3 regions of the Citrobacter tructae genome follow, and region 2 is predicted to be linked to each of the others. Evidence: predicted binding sites of a transcription regulator. Region 2 holds the regulator's gene; each other region holds the start of a gene.

Region 1 (5,150 bases), 2.1 Mb from region 2:
CAGGCAATCGGCTGCACGCCTTTCCAGCGTTCGTTGAGGAACTCGGAGAGTTGGGTGATGGATTGCGCGGCGGTGGTAACATTAAAACGTTGCAGCAAACCTGCGGCACGGCAGGCACACAACTCGCCCTGGCATGTCCCCATCCCGACGCGGGTACGACGACGTAAATCCAGCAGGCTGTTGACGGTTAAATTTTCCACAGCGTATTGCACTTCTCCCGCTGTGACCGCCTCGCATTCACAGACCAGACTGCGGTGCTGACGACCTTCGCTCAGCCAGGCAGGGGTGCGATCGCCGTGACGGTAGACCGCTGAGCCACGGAGTGGTGCTGGCAAAGAGATCACACGTTTTAGCGTGTGCTCAGTCGATTCCTGCGAACCTGGCAGCGCGGCATCCGCAGTGGTGCAAGGTCGGGTATTGCCTAGCTTGCGGCAGACGGCGTCGGTAGCCCATTCGGCCATCAGGCGGTAGGTCATCAGTTTGCCGCCGGTGATAGTGATAAACCCATCCAGTCCGTCGCGTTCGGCGTGATCGAACAGTACGATACCGCGGCTAACGTTGCGACCTGTTGGATCATCGTCGCTGGCCACCAGCGGACGCACGCCGGAGTAGGCGCGTAAAATGCGCGTTTTCGCCATAATCGGGGCCAGTTTTTCCCCTTCACGCAGTAGAATATCAACCTCTTCAGCGGTGACGCGGTTGCTGTCGATATCGTCGTAATCAATGTGCTGTGAGGTGGTACCGATCAGCGAGATGGTGTCGCCAGGCACCAGAATGTCGGCATCAGACGGCTTACGACAGCGGTTGATGACATGTTGGTTAATGCGATGATCCATGATCAGCAGCGAGCCTTTCGCTGGGAACATGCGGATGCTCAGATCGGCATATTCCGCAATCCGTTGACCCCAGATCCCGGCGGCGTTCACCACCACCGGCGCATGCAGGGACTGCATCTCACCGGTAAGATGATTGCGTACGTTCACACCGCAGACGGTTGCGCCTTCACGAATCAGCCCGGTCACTTCATGGGCCGTCAGGATGACTGCGCCATGCTCACGTGCATCCAGCATGTTGGCGGCGGTCAAACGGAAGGGATCCACGGTACCGTCCGGTACTTTTACCGCACCAATCAACTGCGGATTCACCGCTGGCTCGATAATGCGTGCCTGTTGGGGGTCAATCGCCTCTGCGCGGATCCCCGCGTCTTCACAGGCGCGAATAAAGGTGGCCTGGAAGGAGAGCTCATCTTCCGGCAACGTAATAAACAGACCGTCCGTTGATTCAACGCAGTGGCGGGCGATACGTTTCAGAATTTGGTTTTCGCTAATACATTCACGAGCAGATTCAGCGTCAGTGACGGCATAGCGTGCACCGCTGTGCAACAGGCCGTGGTTACGTCCCGTCGCACCGGTGGCGATATCGTGGCGTTCGACCAAAATGACGCGCAATCCGCGTAGGGCACAGTCGCGTGCGATCCCGGCACCTGTTGCTCCTCCACCAATGATAATCACGTCACTTGTTTGCGAGTCGCGAGTTTTCATTGTTTTTCCTCACAGTTCGTTTTTTATCATTTAGCCACATAAAAAACATGGATTGTTTGATTTCGCGCATAATCGCTCATTATTCGAAAATGAAACGTGATTCCGTGCGCCTTTATGAACATTTGTCATAAAACTGTAACAATATGTGCTGTGTTTCACATTATTGCGCTGAATCTTTCCTTAACATCGCGGCCACACTGGGGGCGGTAGCGTCGCGATGACGTACTACAGTGTTTCCTTCGAATGAAAGACGGCCACGGAGGCTACATAATATGTTGAGCATTTTTAAACCGGCGCTACACAAAACGCGCTTACCTGCAGCGGAGATCGATCCTACTTATCGTCGATTGCGCTGGCAGATTTTCATGGGGATATTCTTCGGCTATGCGGCGTACTATCTGGTACGTAAGAACTTTACTCTGGCGATGCCATACCTGGTTGAGCAGGGTTTCTCTCGTGGCGATCTGGGCTTTGCATTGTCTGGTATCTCCATTGCTTATGGTTTTTCGAAATTTATTATGGGGTCCGTTTCGGACCGCTCGAATCCGCGCGTTTTCCTGCCTGCGGGCTTGATTCTGGCTGCGGCAGTCATGTTGTTTATGGGCTTTGTGCCGTGGGCGACATCGAGTATTGCCGTGATGTTCGTGTTGTTGTTCCTCTGCGGCTGGTTCCAGGGGATGGGGTGGCCACCGTGTGGCCGTACCATGGTGCACTGGTGGTCGCAAAAAGAGCGCGGCAGTATTGTTTCTGTATGGAACTGCGCGCATAACGTGGGTGGCGGTCTGCCTCCGCTGCTGTTCCTACTGGGGATGGCTTGGTTTAACGACTGGAAAGCTGCACTGTACATGCCGGCATTTGGTGCGATTATTGTCGCCCTGATTGCTTTTGCTCTGATGCGCGATACGCCGCAGTCCTGTGGTTTGCCGTCTATCGAAGAGTATAAGAATGACTATCCGGACGATTACAACGAAAAAGCAGAAGAAGAGCTGACTGCGAAGCAGATCTTCATGCAGTACGTTCTGCCTAACAAACTGTTGTGGTACATCGCGATTGCCAACGTATTTGTCTATTTGCTGCGTTACGGCATCCTCGACTGGTCGCCGACCTACCTAAAAGAAGTGAAACATTTCGCACTGGATAAATCATCCTGGGCCTACTTCCTGTATGAGTATGCGGGTATCCCTGGCACCCTGTTGTGTGGCTGGATGTCGGATAAAGTCTTCCGTGGTAACCGTGGTGCGACTGGCGTGTTCTTTATGACGCTGGTGACTATTGCAACGGTCGTTTACTGGATGAACCCGGCGGGAAATCCGAATGTTGATATGGCATGTATGATTATCATCGGCTTCCTGATCTACGGTCCGGTAATGCTGATTGGTCTGCATGCGCTGGAACTGGCGCCGAAAAAAGCGGCGGGTACGGCGGCAGGCTTCACCGGGCTGTTTGGTTACCTGGGCGGCTCTGTGGCGGCGAGCGCCATTGTGGGTTACACCGTTGACTTCTTCGGTTGGGACGGTGGTTTTATGGTGATGATTGGCGGCAGCGTACTGGCGGTTATTCTGCTGGTGATTGTGATGATTGGTGAAAAACGCCATCACGCAGAGATGGAACTGAAGCGTAACGGGGGCTAATAGATGAAAACCACATTGAAAAGTCTCAGCGTAGCGTTGATGCTGACCGGGATGGTGGTCAGCAGCGCGGCTATCGCCGCAGACAAGATTGTGATTGCACACCGTGGGGCCAGTGGCTATTTACCTGAGCATACGCTGCCAGCAAAAGCGATGGCCTATGCACAGGGCGCGGATTATCTGGAGCAGGATCTGGTGATGACCAAGGACGACCATCTGGTCGTTCTGCATGACCATTATCTTGATCGGGTAACCGATGTCGCTGAGCGTTTCCCGGATCGCGCCCGTAAAGATGGGCGTTATTACGCCATCGACTTTACGCTGGATGAGATCAAATCGCTGAAATTTACCGAAGGTTTTGATATCGAAAACGGCAAACAGGTGCAGACGTACCCCGGGCGTTTCCCGATGGGGAAATCTGATTTCCGCGTGCATACTTTCGAAGAAGAGATCGAGTTTGTTCAGGGATTAAATCATTCCACCGGTAAGAACATTGGCATCTATCCGGAAATCAAAGCGCCGTGGTTCCATCATCAGGAAGGGAAGGACATTGCGGCGAAGACGCTGGAAGTGCTGAAAAAGTACGGCTACAGCGATAAGCAGGACAAGGTCTATCTGCAAAGTTTTGATGTGGCGGAACTTAAGCGCATCAAGAATGAGCTGGAACCCAAAATGGGGATGGATCTCAACTTGGTACAGCTGATTGCTTATACCGGCTGGAATGAAACCCAGGAGAAAAAGCCGGACGGCAGTTGGGTGAATTACAACTACGACTGGATGTTTAAACCGGGTGCCATGAAGCAGGTTGCTGAGTACGCGGATGGCATCGGCCCGGACTATCACATGCTGGTGGATGAGAAGTCGAAGAAAGGCAATATCATGTTGACCGGTATGGTGAAGGAGGCGCATCAGAACAAGATGACGGTGCATCCTTATACCGTGCGGGCCGATCAGTTGCCGGACTACGCGACGGACGTGAATCAACTGTATGACATCTTGTATAACAAGGCGGGTGTTGACGGGTTGTTCACCGACTTCCCCGACAAAGCGGTACTGTTTTTAACAGATAAGCACTAACGCTGCCTGAACGGCTACCTTTACCCGGCTTACGAACGATGGTGTTTGTAGGTCGGGTAAGCGCAACGCCACCCCACAAAACTACATTTCTATTTCAATATCACCCTTTGCCCGGCAACAGCAGGGCAATATTTCACCCGGCTGAATAAAGGCCAAAGGCTCTGCAATCCAGTCAACCTGACCCGCCACCAGACGGGTACGACAGGAGCCGCAGTAGCCTTCACGACATTGATACTCGACTTCAACATTGTGCGATTCGAGCGCGGCCAGCAGGGAAGGATGTTCATCCTGGCACAGCAGTTGTGTGCCAGAGATGCGCAACGTCACGCGGCCCATCAGAGCTGGAAGTTACTCAGATCGTCGGTATCGACTTCGGCATCGATCTGCCCGACCAGATAAGAGCTGACTTCCACTTCCTGCGGCGCAACCTGCACGTTATCGGACACCAGCCAGGTGTTGATCCACGGGATTGGGTTCGAACGCGTCTGGAACGGCAAATCAAGCCCAACGGCCTGCATGCGGATATTGGTGATGTACTCGACGTACTGGCACAGAATGTCTTTGTTCAGGCCGATCATCGAACCGTCGCGGAACAGGTAGTCTGCCCACTCTTTTTCCTGCAACGCGGCCTGTACGAACAGGTCGTAGCAATCCTGTTTACACTCTTCGGCAATCTCTGCCATTTCTGGATCGTCTACGCCGCTGCGCAACAGGTTCAGCATATGCTGAGTGCCGGTCAGGTGCAGGGCTTCATCGCGGGCGATCAGACGAATGATTTTTGCGTTGCCTTCCATTAGTTCACGCTCGGCAAAGGCGAAAGAGCAGGCGAAGCTGACATAGAAGCGAATCGCTTCCAGCGCGTTCACGCTCATCAGACACAGATACAGTTTCTTTTTCAGTTCGC
Region 2 (5,150 bases):
CGGCGAGCCGCAGTAGCGAATATGTTCCGTCCCGCCGATAACCTGCGCCCGGTGAATATGTCCCAGCGCGATGTAATCCGCTGGTGGGAAATTCTGTGCCGGAAAGGCGTCCAGCGTTCCAATATAAATGTCACGTACCGCGTCACTTTTACTGGCACCGACGGTAGTCAGATGTCCTGTCGCAATGATCGGCAGATTCAGTTCACCGCGCAGTTTACAGGCGTCCTGGTACTGCTGCTGGTAATAGTCGGTAATTGCCCCCAGCAGATGCTGCTGTTTTTCGCTGCCGGTCAGTCCCGCCTGGCTGGTGATGATGTCGCGCGGACGCAAAAAAGGAATTGGGCACAGTACGGCACCCGGCGTACCGTCGCGGTGTTTCAGTATTTGCGGCGCATGACCCGCGCTTGCGACCACCGTGGTATTCAGGAACGCCAAAATATCGCGCGATTCATTAAGCGTGGCGACGGAGTCATGATTGCCTGCCAGCACCACCAAATGGCAGCCTGTTTGCTGCAGATTAACGACAAAGCGGTTGTAAATCTCGCGGGCGTAGCTGGGTGGTGAGCCGGTATCAAAAATATCGCCTGCCACAATAATGGCATCCACCTGATGGGATTGTGCCGTTTCCAGCAGCCAGTCAAGAAAAGCCTGATGCTCGGCGGCGCGGCTCTTGCTGTAGAAGTTTTGTCCCAGATGCCAGTCAGAGGTGTGAAGGATGCGCATAAGAGTTCCATGACGAAAAAGCGATAAAGGGGATTATAACCTTGCAACAGCGCGAATATCTTGTTTCCGGGCTGTCATAATTCAACAACCTTCGTTAAACCTGGATTATCTTTTTCATAAAAATGTCATAAATCTGACGCATAATGGCGGCGTATTTAGGGTATGAACGATTAAATTAAAAACAGGGCAAATCATGGCGAGACGTATTCTGGTCGTAGAAGATGAAGCTCCAATTCGTGAAATGGTCTGCTTCGTGCTCGAGCAAAACGGGTTCCAACCTGTAGAAGCCGAAGACTATGACAGTGCGGTGAATCAACTCAATGAACCCTGGCCGGATCTGATCCTACTTGACTGGATGCTTCCCGGCGGATCGGGCCTGCAGTTCATTAAACACCTCAAGCGTGAGGCGATGACGCGGGATATCCCTGTCATGATGCTGACGGCGAGAGGCGAAGAGGAAGACCGCGTGCGTGGGCTGGAAACCGGCGCGGATGACTATATCACCAAGCCGTTTTCCCCCAAGGAACTGGTGGCACGTATTAAAGCCGTGCTGCGTCGTATTTCGCCAATGGCGGTTGAAGAAGTCATTGAGATGCAGGGGCTGAGTCTTGATCCCACCTCGCATCGCGTGATGACCGGGGAGGCTCCGCTGGATATGGGACCAACCGAATTCAAACTGCTGCATTTCTTTATGACCCATCCCGAGCGCGTCTACAGCCGCGAACAATTACTTAATCATGTCTGGGGCACCAATGTGTACGTGGAGGACCGGACGGTTGATGTGCATATCCGTCGCTTGCGTAAGGCGCTGGAGCACAGCGGCCACGATCGCATGGTGCAGACGGTACGTGGGACGGGATACCGTTTTTCAACCCGCTTCTGACGGGTACGTGAGATAGCCCATTAGATCAAGCTGTAAATGGAGTGTGACGTTTGCTTGAACGATTGTCATGGAAAAGGCTGGTACTGGAGCTGATACTTTGCTGCATACCAGCTTTTATCCTTAGTGCTTTTTTGGGTTACCTGCCCTGGTTTTTACTGGCATCGGTAACGGGTCTGCTTATCTGGCATTTCTGGAATTTACTGCGTTTATCCTGGTGGTTATGGGTCGACATGAGTATGACGCCTCCGCCGGGGCGTGGCAGTTGGGAACCGTTGCTCTATGGCCTGCATCAAATGCAACTGCGTAACAAAAAACGCCGTCGTGAGCTGGGGAATCTGATTAAACGCTTTCGCAGCGGGGCGGAGTCACTCCCCGATGCGGTGGTGCTGACCACCGAAGAAGGCGGTATTTTCTGGTGTAACGGTCTGGCGCAGCAGGTTTTGGGACTGCGTTGGCCGGACGATAGCGGGCAAAATATTCTTAACCTGCTGCGTTACCCGGAATTCACGTTGTACCTTAAAACGCGCGACTTTAGTCGACCGATCAATTTGGTTCTCAATACCGGACGACATCTGGAAATTCGCGTGATGCCGTATACCGACAAGCAACTGTTGATGGTGGCGCGTGATGTCACCCAGATGCACCAACTGGAAGGCGCGAGGCGTAACTTTTTTGCCAACGCCAGCCATGAGCTGCGTACGCCAATCACGGTGCTGCAAGGCTATCTGGAAATGATGCAGGAACATCCCCTGGAAGGTGCAACGCGAGAAAAAGCGCTGCACACCATGCGTGAGCAAACACAGCGTATGGAAGGGCTGGTTAAGCAACTGCTGACATTGTCGAGAATCGAGGCCGCACCAGCGCTGCTGTTGAATGAAAAAGTCGATGTGCCGGTGATACTGCGCGTGGTTGAACATGAGGCGCAAACGCTGAGTCAGAATAAACACACGTTTACCTTTGACGTGGATAATCGCCTGAGCGTAATGGGCAATGAGGAGCAACTGCGTAGCGCTATCTCGAATCTCGTGTATAACGCGGTGAACCATACGCCTGCGGGAACGCACATCACCGTGCGCTGGCAGCATGTCGCGTCGGGGGCGGAGTTTTGTGTTGAGGACAACGGTCCAGGTATTGCTGCGGAGCACATTCCGCGTTTGACCGAGCGCTTTTATCGCGTGGACAAAGCGCGATCGCGGCAAACGGGCGGAAGCGGACTCGGGCTGGCTATTGTGAAACACGCCTTAAATCATCACGACAGCCGATTGAATATTGAAAGTCAGCCGGGCAAAGGGACGCGGTTTAGCTTTGTGCTTGCGGAACGTTTACTTGCCAAAAGTAACGATTGACGCTTCTTCGTAAGATTATCTTTCCAAAAAGCCAGCGCAAGCTGGTTTTTTTATGTGGTCAATGTATGCATCCTGAATTTTACGACGTTTGATTGTTTTTTGTTCGAACTATTACCCATACCTTTTTCCCGGAAATGGTGTTTTGTGCTGGCTCTGTTTTTCATATCACTATATTGTTCCGGTTTTTGGATCCCACCTTGCTTTAAAACGTTATAAGCGTTTAAATTGCGCACCATGTGCTGTCATACCGACTGCATTTACGCGGTAAATCGAAAAACTATTCTTCGCCGCGCCAGGCTGGGAGAATTTCCCGCTGGAATTGATTAAAAATGCCGCTGTATCGTCCCTCAGGGATAGGCAAAAATTAAACGTTTACAACACCACATCCACAGGCAGTAAGACTTTATGACCCATCAGTTAAAATCACGCGATATCATCGCACTGGGATTTATGACATTTGCACTGTTCGTTGGTGCAGGTAACATTATTTTCCCCCCTATGGTTGGTTTGCAGGCTGGCGAGCACGTCTGGACTGCAGCTTTTGGCTTTCTGATTACCGCTGTTGGCCTGCCGGTGCTTACCGTTGTGGCGCTGGCGAAAGTCGGTGGTGGTGTAGACAGCCTGAGCACCCCGATCGGCAAAGTCGCCGGTTTAGTGCTGGCCACCGTCTGCTATCTGGCCGTCGGACCGCTGTTTGCTACGCCGCGTACCGCGACAGTTTCCTTTGAAGTGGGGATTGCCCCGCTGACCGGTGACTCCGCGCTGCCGCTGTTTATCTACAGCGTGGTTTATTTCGCGATTGTTATCCTGGTGTCGCTCTATCCGGGCAAACTGCTGGATACCGTGGGCAATTTCCTCGCCCCGCTGAAAATCCTTGCGCTGATTGTGCTGTCTGTTGCCGCGATTGTCTGGCCTGCCGGCCCGATCAGCAATGCGATGGAAGCCTATCAAACTGCAGCGTTTTCTAATGGCTTCGTGAACGGGTATCTGACCATGGATACGCTGGGCGCGATGGTATTTGGTATTGTTATCGTCAACGCCGCTCGCTCGCGTGGCGTTACTGAAGCGCGTCTGCTGACCCGTTACACCGTTTGGGCGGGTTTGATGGCAGGTGTGGGCTTAACGCTGCTGTATCTCGCGCTGTTCCGTCTGGGTTCAGATAGCGCGATTCTGGTGGATCAGTCTGCTAACGGCGCGGCGATTCTGCATGCGTATGTTCAGCACACCTTTGGTGGCGCTGGGAGCTTCCTGCTGGCGGCGCTTATTTTCATCGCCTGTTTGGTTACGGCGGTTGGCCTGACCTGTGCGTGCGCTGAATTCTTCGCGCAGTACGTTCCACTGTCTTATCGTACGCTGGTGTTTATCCTCGGCGGCTTCTCCATGGTGGTGTCAAACCTGGGCCTGAGCCACCTGATTCAGATCTCGATTCCGGTTCTGACGGCTATCTATCCGCCATGTATCGCACTGGTTGTATTAAGCTTTACCCGCTCATGGTGGCATAATTCTTCCCGCGTCATTGCACCTGCGATGTTTATCAGCCTGATTTTTGGTATCCTTGATGGCATTAAAGCTTCTGCAATTGGCGACGTCTTACCGGCCTGGACCCAGCGTTTACCGCTGGCGGAGCAAGGTCTGGCGTGGTTGATGCCAACAGTCGTGATGGTGGTCCTGGCCGTTATTTGGGACCGTGCAGCAGGTCGACAAGTGACCTCCAGCGCACACTAATATCACTGACAATAAGTTTTAACCACGGGGCTATTAATATGGCCCCGTGGTTTTTTTATTGTGTTAACAGGTTAGGAATCGATGGAAAGTAATAACAAGCTAAAGCGTGGGCTGAGCACCCGGCACATCCGCTTTATGGCATTAGGTTCAGCAATTGGTACCGGATTGTTTTATGGCTCAGCTGATGCCATCAAAATGGCGGGGCCGAGTGTGTTGCTGGCCTATCTTATCGGTGGCGTGGCGGCGTACATTATCATGCGCGCGCTGGGCGAAATGTCCGTTCATAACCCGGCAGCCAGTTCGTTCTCGCGCTATGCGCAGGAAAACCTCGGACCGCTGGCAGGCTACATTACCGGCTGGACCTACTGTTTTGAAATCTTGATTGTCGCCATTGCCGACGTGACCGCTTTCGGTATTTATATGGGCGTCTGGTTCCCGGCTGTGCCGCACTGGATCTGGGTTCTGAGCGTGGT
Region 3 (5,150 bases), 1.2 Mb from region 2:
ACTGTCCATAACGCACTCCTGAATCAGCCGTAACGACCGGTGATGTAATCTTCAGTTTGTTTCTTCGCAGGCTTGGTGAACAGATCGTCCGTGTTGCTGAACTCAATCAACTCGCCAAGGTACATAAACGCCGTATGGTCGGAACAACGTGCAGCCTGCTGCATGTTGTGAGTCACGATAACGACGGTGTAATCCTCTTTCAGCTCGGTGATCAGCTCTTCAATACGCCCGGTAGAGATAGGGTCAAGCGCTGAACATGGCTCATCCAGCAGCAATACTTCGGGGCGAATGGCAATACCACGCGCAATGCATAAACGCTGCTGCTGACCACCGGAGAGAGAGTACCCGCTCTGGTGTAGTTTATCTTTGGTTTCGTTCCATAATGCGGCCTTGGTCAAGGCCCACTGCACGCGTTCGTCCATATCCGCACGCGAGAGTTTTTCGAACAGACGGACACCAAACGCGATGTTGTCGTAAATCGACATCGGGAACGGCGTCGGCTTCTGGAACACCATCCCCACTTTGGCACGCAGCAGCGCGATATCCTGGGTATTGGTGAGAATATTGTCGCCATCCAGCAGGATTTCACCTTCTGCACGCTGCTCCGGGTACAGTTCAAACATTTTGTTGAAGGTACGCAGCAGCGTTGATTTACCACAGCCTGAAGGCCCGATAAACGCCGTGACCTGGTTTTTAGCGATATCCAGGTTGATGTTCTTCAGGGCATGGAATTTGCCATAGTAGAAGTTCAAATCACGAACCTGAATCTTACCCGGGGCAGTATCAACCATACTCATTTTAATCTCATCCTCATCCAGCGCCGCCATCGTTGGCCGCGCCGTAAAAAATTAACCGTGTTTATTCTTCGCGAAAATAACGCGCGCCAGAATGTTCAGCAGCAGTACGCACAGGGTAATAATCAGCACCCCGGCCCAGGCCAGTTGCTGCCATTCCACAAATGGGCTCATCGCAAATTTAAAGATAGTCACCGGCAGGTTGGCTATCGGCTGCATCATGTCGGTGCTCCAGAACTGATTGGAGAGCGATGTAAACAACAGCGGAGCGGTTTCACCGGCAATACGCGCAATCGCCAACAGTACACCGGTGATAATGCCGGAGACGGATGCCTTCAGGGTGATCGCTGAAATCATCTTCCACTTCGGCGTACCCAGCGCATAAGCGGCTTCACGCAGGCTATCCGGTACCAGCTTGAGCATGTTCTCGGTAGTTCGAATCACGATAGGCACCTGCAGCAGCGCCAGCGCAATCACGCCTGCCCAGCCGGAGAAGTGCTCCATTTTCGCCACTACCACGGTGTAAACAAACAGACCTACCACAATCGACGGCGCAGACAGCAGAATGTCGTTGATAAAGCGGATAACCTCAGCCAGCCAGGATTTGCGCCCGTACTCCGCTAGGTAAATGCCCGCCATAATACCGAGTGGCGTACCAAACACCGTCGCCCACAGAATCAGCAGCCCACTCCCGGCCAGGGCATTCGCCAGGCCACCACCCGCCGTATTCGGCGGTGGCGTCATTTCGGTGAACAGCGCCAGCGACATACCGTCGATACCGCGAACCACTGTCGAGAACAGGATCCAGACCAGCCAGAACAGACCGAACGCCATCGTCCCCATTGAGAGCGTCAGCGCGATGCGGTTTTTCAAGCGGCGACGCGCCTGCATCTTGCGGCGGGATTCCGCCAGCGCGGTAGTGTTTTGTATTTCAAGCGTAGCCATTAGCGTGCCCCCTCATTTTTCGCAAGGCGCATGATCATGAACTTAGACGCTGCCAGTACGATGAAGGTGATCACAAACAAGATTAGGCCCAGTTCCATCAACGCGGCAACGTGCAGCCCTGATTCCGCTTCTGCAAATTCATTCGCCAGCGCAGAGGTAATACTGTTGCCCGGCATATACAGCGAAGCACTGTCGAGCTGGTAGGTGTTACCAATGATAAAGGTCACCGCCATGGTTTCACCCAGCGCGCGGCCCAGGCCCAACATCACACCACCAATCACCCCATTTTTGGTGAACGGCAGGACGATGCGCCAGATGACTTCCCAGGTAGTACAACCGATGCCGTAGGCTGACTCTTTCATCAGTACCGGCGTTTGTTCGAACACATCGCGCATTACCGCCGCAATGTACGGGATGATCATAATGGCGAGGATCACGCCTGCCGCCAGAATACCGATCCCAAATGCCGGCCCCGAGAACAGAGCACCAACAAACGGGATGTTGGAGAGAATATTCCCGACCGGCTCCTGAAAGTAGGTTGCAAACAGCGGGGCAAAGATAAACAAACCCCACATGCCGTAAACAATACTTGGGATCGCCGCCAGCAATTCAATTGCAATACCCAGCGGGCGACGCAGCCAGTTCGGTGCCAACTCAGTCAGGAATAAAGCGATGCCGAAGCTCACCGGAACGGCGATCAGCAAGGCGATAAAAGAGGTCACCAGCGTACCGTAAATCGGTACCAGCGCACCGTAGATGTCGTTTGGCGCATCCCACTCCTTGGTCCACAAAAATGAGAAACCAAATTTCTGAATGCTTGGCCAGGAGGAGATGATCAGAGAGACAATAATGCCACCCAACATCAATAGCACAATCAGCGCAGCCAGTTTTACCAGCGCGCTGAATATCATGTCACCCTTTTTACCCGGTGGGTTAAAAGCAGGCTTGGTTGCAGCCATAAATCACTCTTTAAGTTAAACGCGTTTACGAAGTTGCCGGATGGTGCTGACACTTATCCAGCCTACAGTGAGAACCGTAGGGCGGGTTAGCATCATGCCCCCCGCCATTTTCGTCAATATTCCCAATTAGTACAGCGCTTTACCGCTACTATCCTTGACGTTGGTCTTCCATGCAGCACGAATCTGCTCAACCACGCTATCCGGTAGGCTGGCGTAATCCAGGTCATTAGCCTGCTTGCCGCCATTTTTGTATGCCCAGTCAAAGAATTTCAGCACTTCAACGCCTTGCTCAGGTTTCTTCTGCTCTTTGTGAACCAGGATGAATGTGGTTGAAGTGATTGGCCATGCCTCATCACCTTTCTGGTTCGTCAGATCCTGGGCGAAAGTTTTGCTCCAGTCAGCGCCTTTCGCCGCATTAGCGAAGTTTTCTTCGGTCGGGCTTACCGGCTTGCCGTCAGCAGAAATCAGTTTGGTATACGCCAGGTTGTTCTGCTTAGCGTAAGCGTATTCAACGTAGCCGATGGAACCAGGCAGACGCTGTACGAACGCAGCAATACCGTCGTTACCTTTACCGCCCAGACCGGTCGGCCAGTTAACGGTAGAGCCTGCGCCAATTTTAGATTTCCACTCTTCATTCACTTTTGCCAGATAGCTGGTGAAGACGAAGGAGGTACCGGAACCATCAGCACGACGCACAACGGCAATATTCTGAGAAGGCAGTTTCAGACCTGGGTTCAGTTTGGTGATGGCTTCATCATCCCACTTCTTGATTTTGCCGAGGTAGATGTCACCCAGCGTTTTACCATCCAGCACCAGCTCGCCGGATTTCAGACCAGGTATATTGACCGCCAGCACAACACCGCCGATCACAGTCGGGAACTGGAACAAGCCTTCCTGTGCCAGTTTTTCATCAGACAACGGTGCATCAGAGGCACCGAAATCAACAGTATTTGCCGTAATTTGTTTTACACCACCGGAGGAGCCGATACCCTGGTAGTTGACTTTGCTACCGGTCTCTTTCTGATAAGTATCAGCCCATTTGGCATACACTGGCGCAGGAAAAGTTGCACCTGCACCTGTCAGGCTCGCTGCAGCAAAAGCAGAGAACGCGCTCATGGATAAGGTCGCGGCGACAACAGTTGCGACAGTGGTACGCATAACTTTCATAATGTCTCCTGCACGGTTTTCGTAAATTGTTGTTTGAGTTGCTACTGTGAGCAAAATAGGACAAACAGGTGACAGTTAAATGTACGAAATATGACAGTTTTATGACAGCCAAGAAAAATGAAACACAAAAACAAAAAATTCATTTATAAACAAACAATTATCTGTTGTCATCACAATGACATTTTGTGAATATTTTCTTTTTATGACACTAAAAACAGTAGCTGAAGATGACGGTTTGTCATATTAAAAGGGGCAGGATAATTGATTAAAAACAGAACAAATCTAAAAAAATGCCCCGCATTTTGCAGGGCATTCTAAGAGTAATACGGCTTACTCTACAGTAACCGACTTCGCCAGGTTACGCGGCTGATCCACATCGGTGCCTTTAATCAGCGCCACATGATACGCCAGCAATTGCAGCGGAACGGTATAGAAGATTGGTGCAATCACCTCTTCCACATGCGGCATCTCGATGATGTGCATGTTTTCATTACTGGTGAAGCCAGCATCCTGATCGGCGAAGACGTACAGTTGGCCGCCACGTGCACGAACTTCTTCAATGTTGGATTTCAGTTTTTCCAACAGTTCGTTGTTCGGTGCCACGACGATAACCGGCATATCTGCATCAATCAGCGCCAGCGGGCCGTGCTTCAGTTCGCCAGCAGCGTAAGCTTCCGCGTGAATATAAGAGATCTCTTTCAGCTTCAGCGCGCCTTCCAGCGCAATTGGGTACTGATCGCCACGGCCAAGGAACAGCGCATGGTGTTTGTCAGAGAAATCTTCCGCCAGGGCGGCAATGCGTTTGTCCTGAGACAGCATCTGCTCAATACGGTTCGGCAGCGCCTGCAGACCGTGAACGATGTCATGTTCAATAGACGCATCCAGGCCTTTCAGACGAGACAGTTTCGCCACCAGCATCAGCAGAACGGTCAGCTGGGTGGTAAATGCTTTCGTGGAAGCCACGCCGATTTCGGTCCCGGCGTTGGTCATCATCGCCAGGTCTGATTCACGCACCAGCGAAGATCCCGGTACGTTACAAATCGCCAGAGATCCCAGATAACCCAGCTCTTTTGATAAGCGCAGACCCGCCAGGGTATCCGCCGTTTCACCAGACTGGGAAAGGGTGATCATCAGACTGTTGCGACGCACGGCTGATTTGCGATAGCGGAATTCGGAGGCGATTTCCACATCACACGGAATACCCGCCAGCGATTCAAACCAGTAGCGGGACACCATACCGGAGTTGTATGACGTACCACAGGCGATGATCTGAATATGCTCAACC

Evidence for each region. Region 2 encodes PhoB, which activates phosphate uptake and scavenging genes when phosphate is short. Its sites were predicted from a motif close to CTGTCATAAAACTGNCNNAT; they were not measured.
Region 1: glpT (glycerol-3-phosphate transporter) is a predicted target of PhoB. The motif match lies at 1,664-1,683, and genes of this name have one in related genera.
Region 3: pstS (phosphate ABC transporter substrate-binding protein PstS) is a predicted target of PhoB. The motif match lies at 3,954-3,973, and genes of this name have one in related genera.

The regions. Positions count from the first base shown of each region.
Region 1 covers NZ_CP038469.1:190,688-195,837, forward strand. Annotated here, with positions in the region: gene glpA (anaerobic glycerol-3-phosphate dehydrogenase subunit A) at 1-1,541, opposite strand, end outside; gene glpT (glycerol-3-phosphate transporter) at 1,814-3,172, shown strand; gene glpQ (glycerophosphodiester phosphodiesterase) at 3,176-4,246, shown strand; gene yfaE (ferredoxin-like diferric-tyrosyl radical cofactor maintenance protein YfaE) at 4,328-4,582, opposite strand; gene nrdB (class Ia ribonucleoside-diphosphate reductase subunit beta) at 4,582-5,150, opposite strand, start outside.
Region 2 covers NZ_CP038469.1:2,241,314-2,246,463, reverse strand. Annotated here, with positions in the region: gene sbcD (exonuclease subunit SbcD) at 1-723, opposite strand, end outside; gene phoB (phosphate response regulator transcription factor PhoB) at 917-1,606, shown strand; gene phoR (phosphate regulon sensor histidine kinase PhoR) at 1,657-2,952, shown strand; gene brnQ (branched-chain amino acid transporter carrier protein BrnQ) at 3,358-4,677, shown strand; gene proY (proline-specific permease ProY) at 4,759-5,150, shown strand, end outside.
Region 3 covers NZ_CP038469.1:3,409,190-3,414,339, reverse strand. Annotated here, with positions in the region: gene phoU (phosphate signaling complex protein PhoU) at 1-9, opposite strand, end outside; gene pstB (phosphate ABC transporter ATP-binding protein PstB) at 24-797, opposite strand; gene pstA (phosphate ABC transporter permease PstA) at 849-1,739, opposite strand; gene pstC (phosphate ABC transporter permease PstC) at 1,739-2,698, opposite strand; gene pstS (phosphate ABC transporter substrate-binding protein PstS) at 2,825-3,865, opposite strand; gene glmS (glutamine--fructose-6-phosphate transaminase (isomerizing)) at 4,196-5,150, opposite strand, start outside.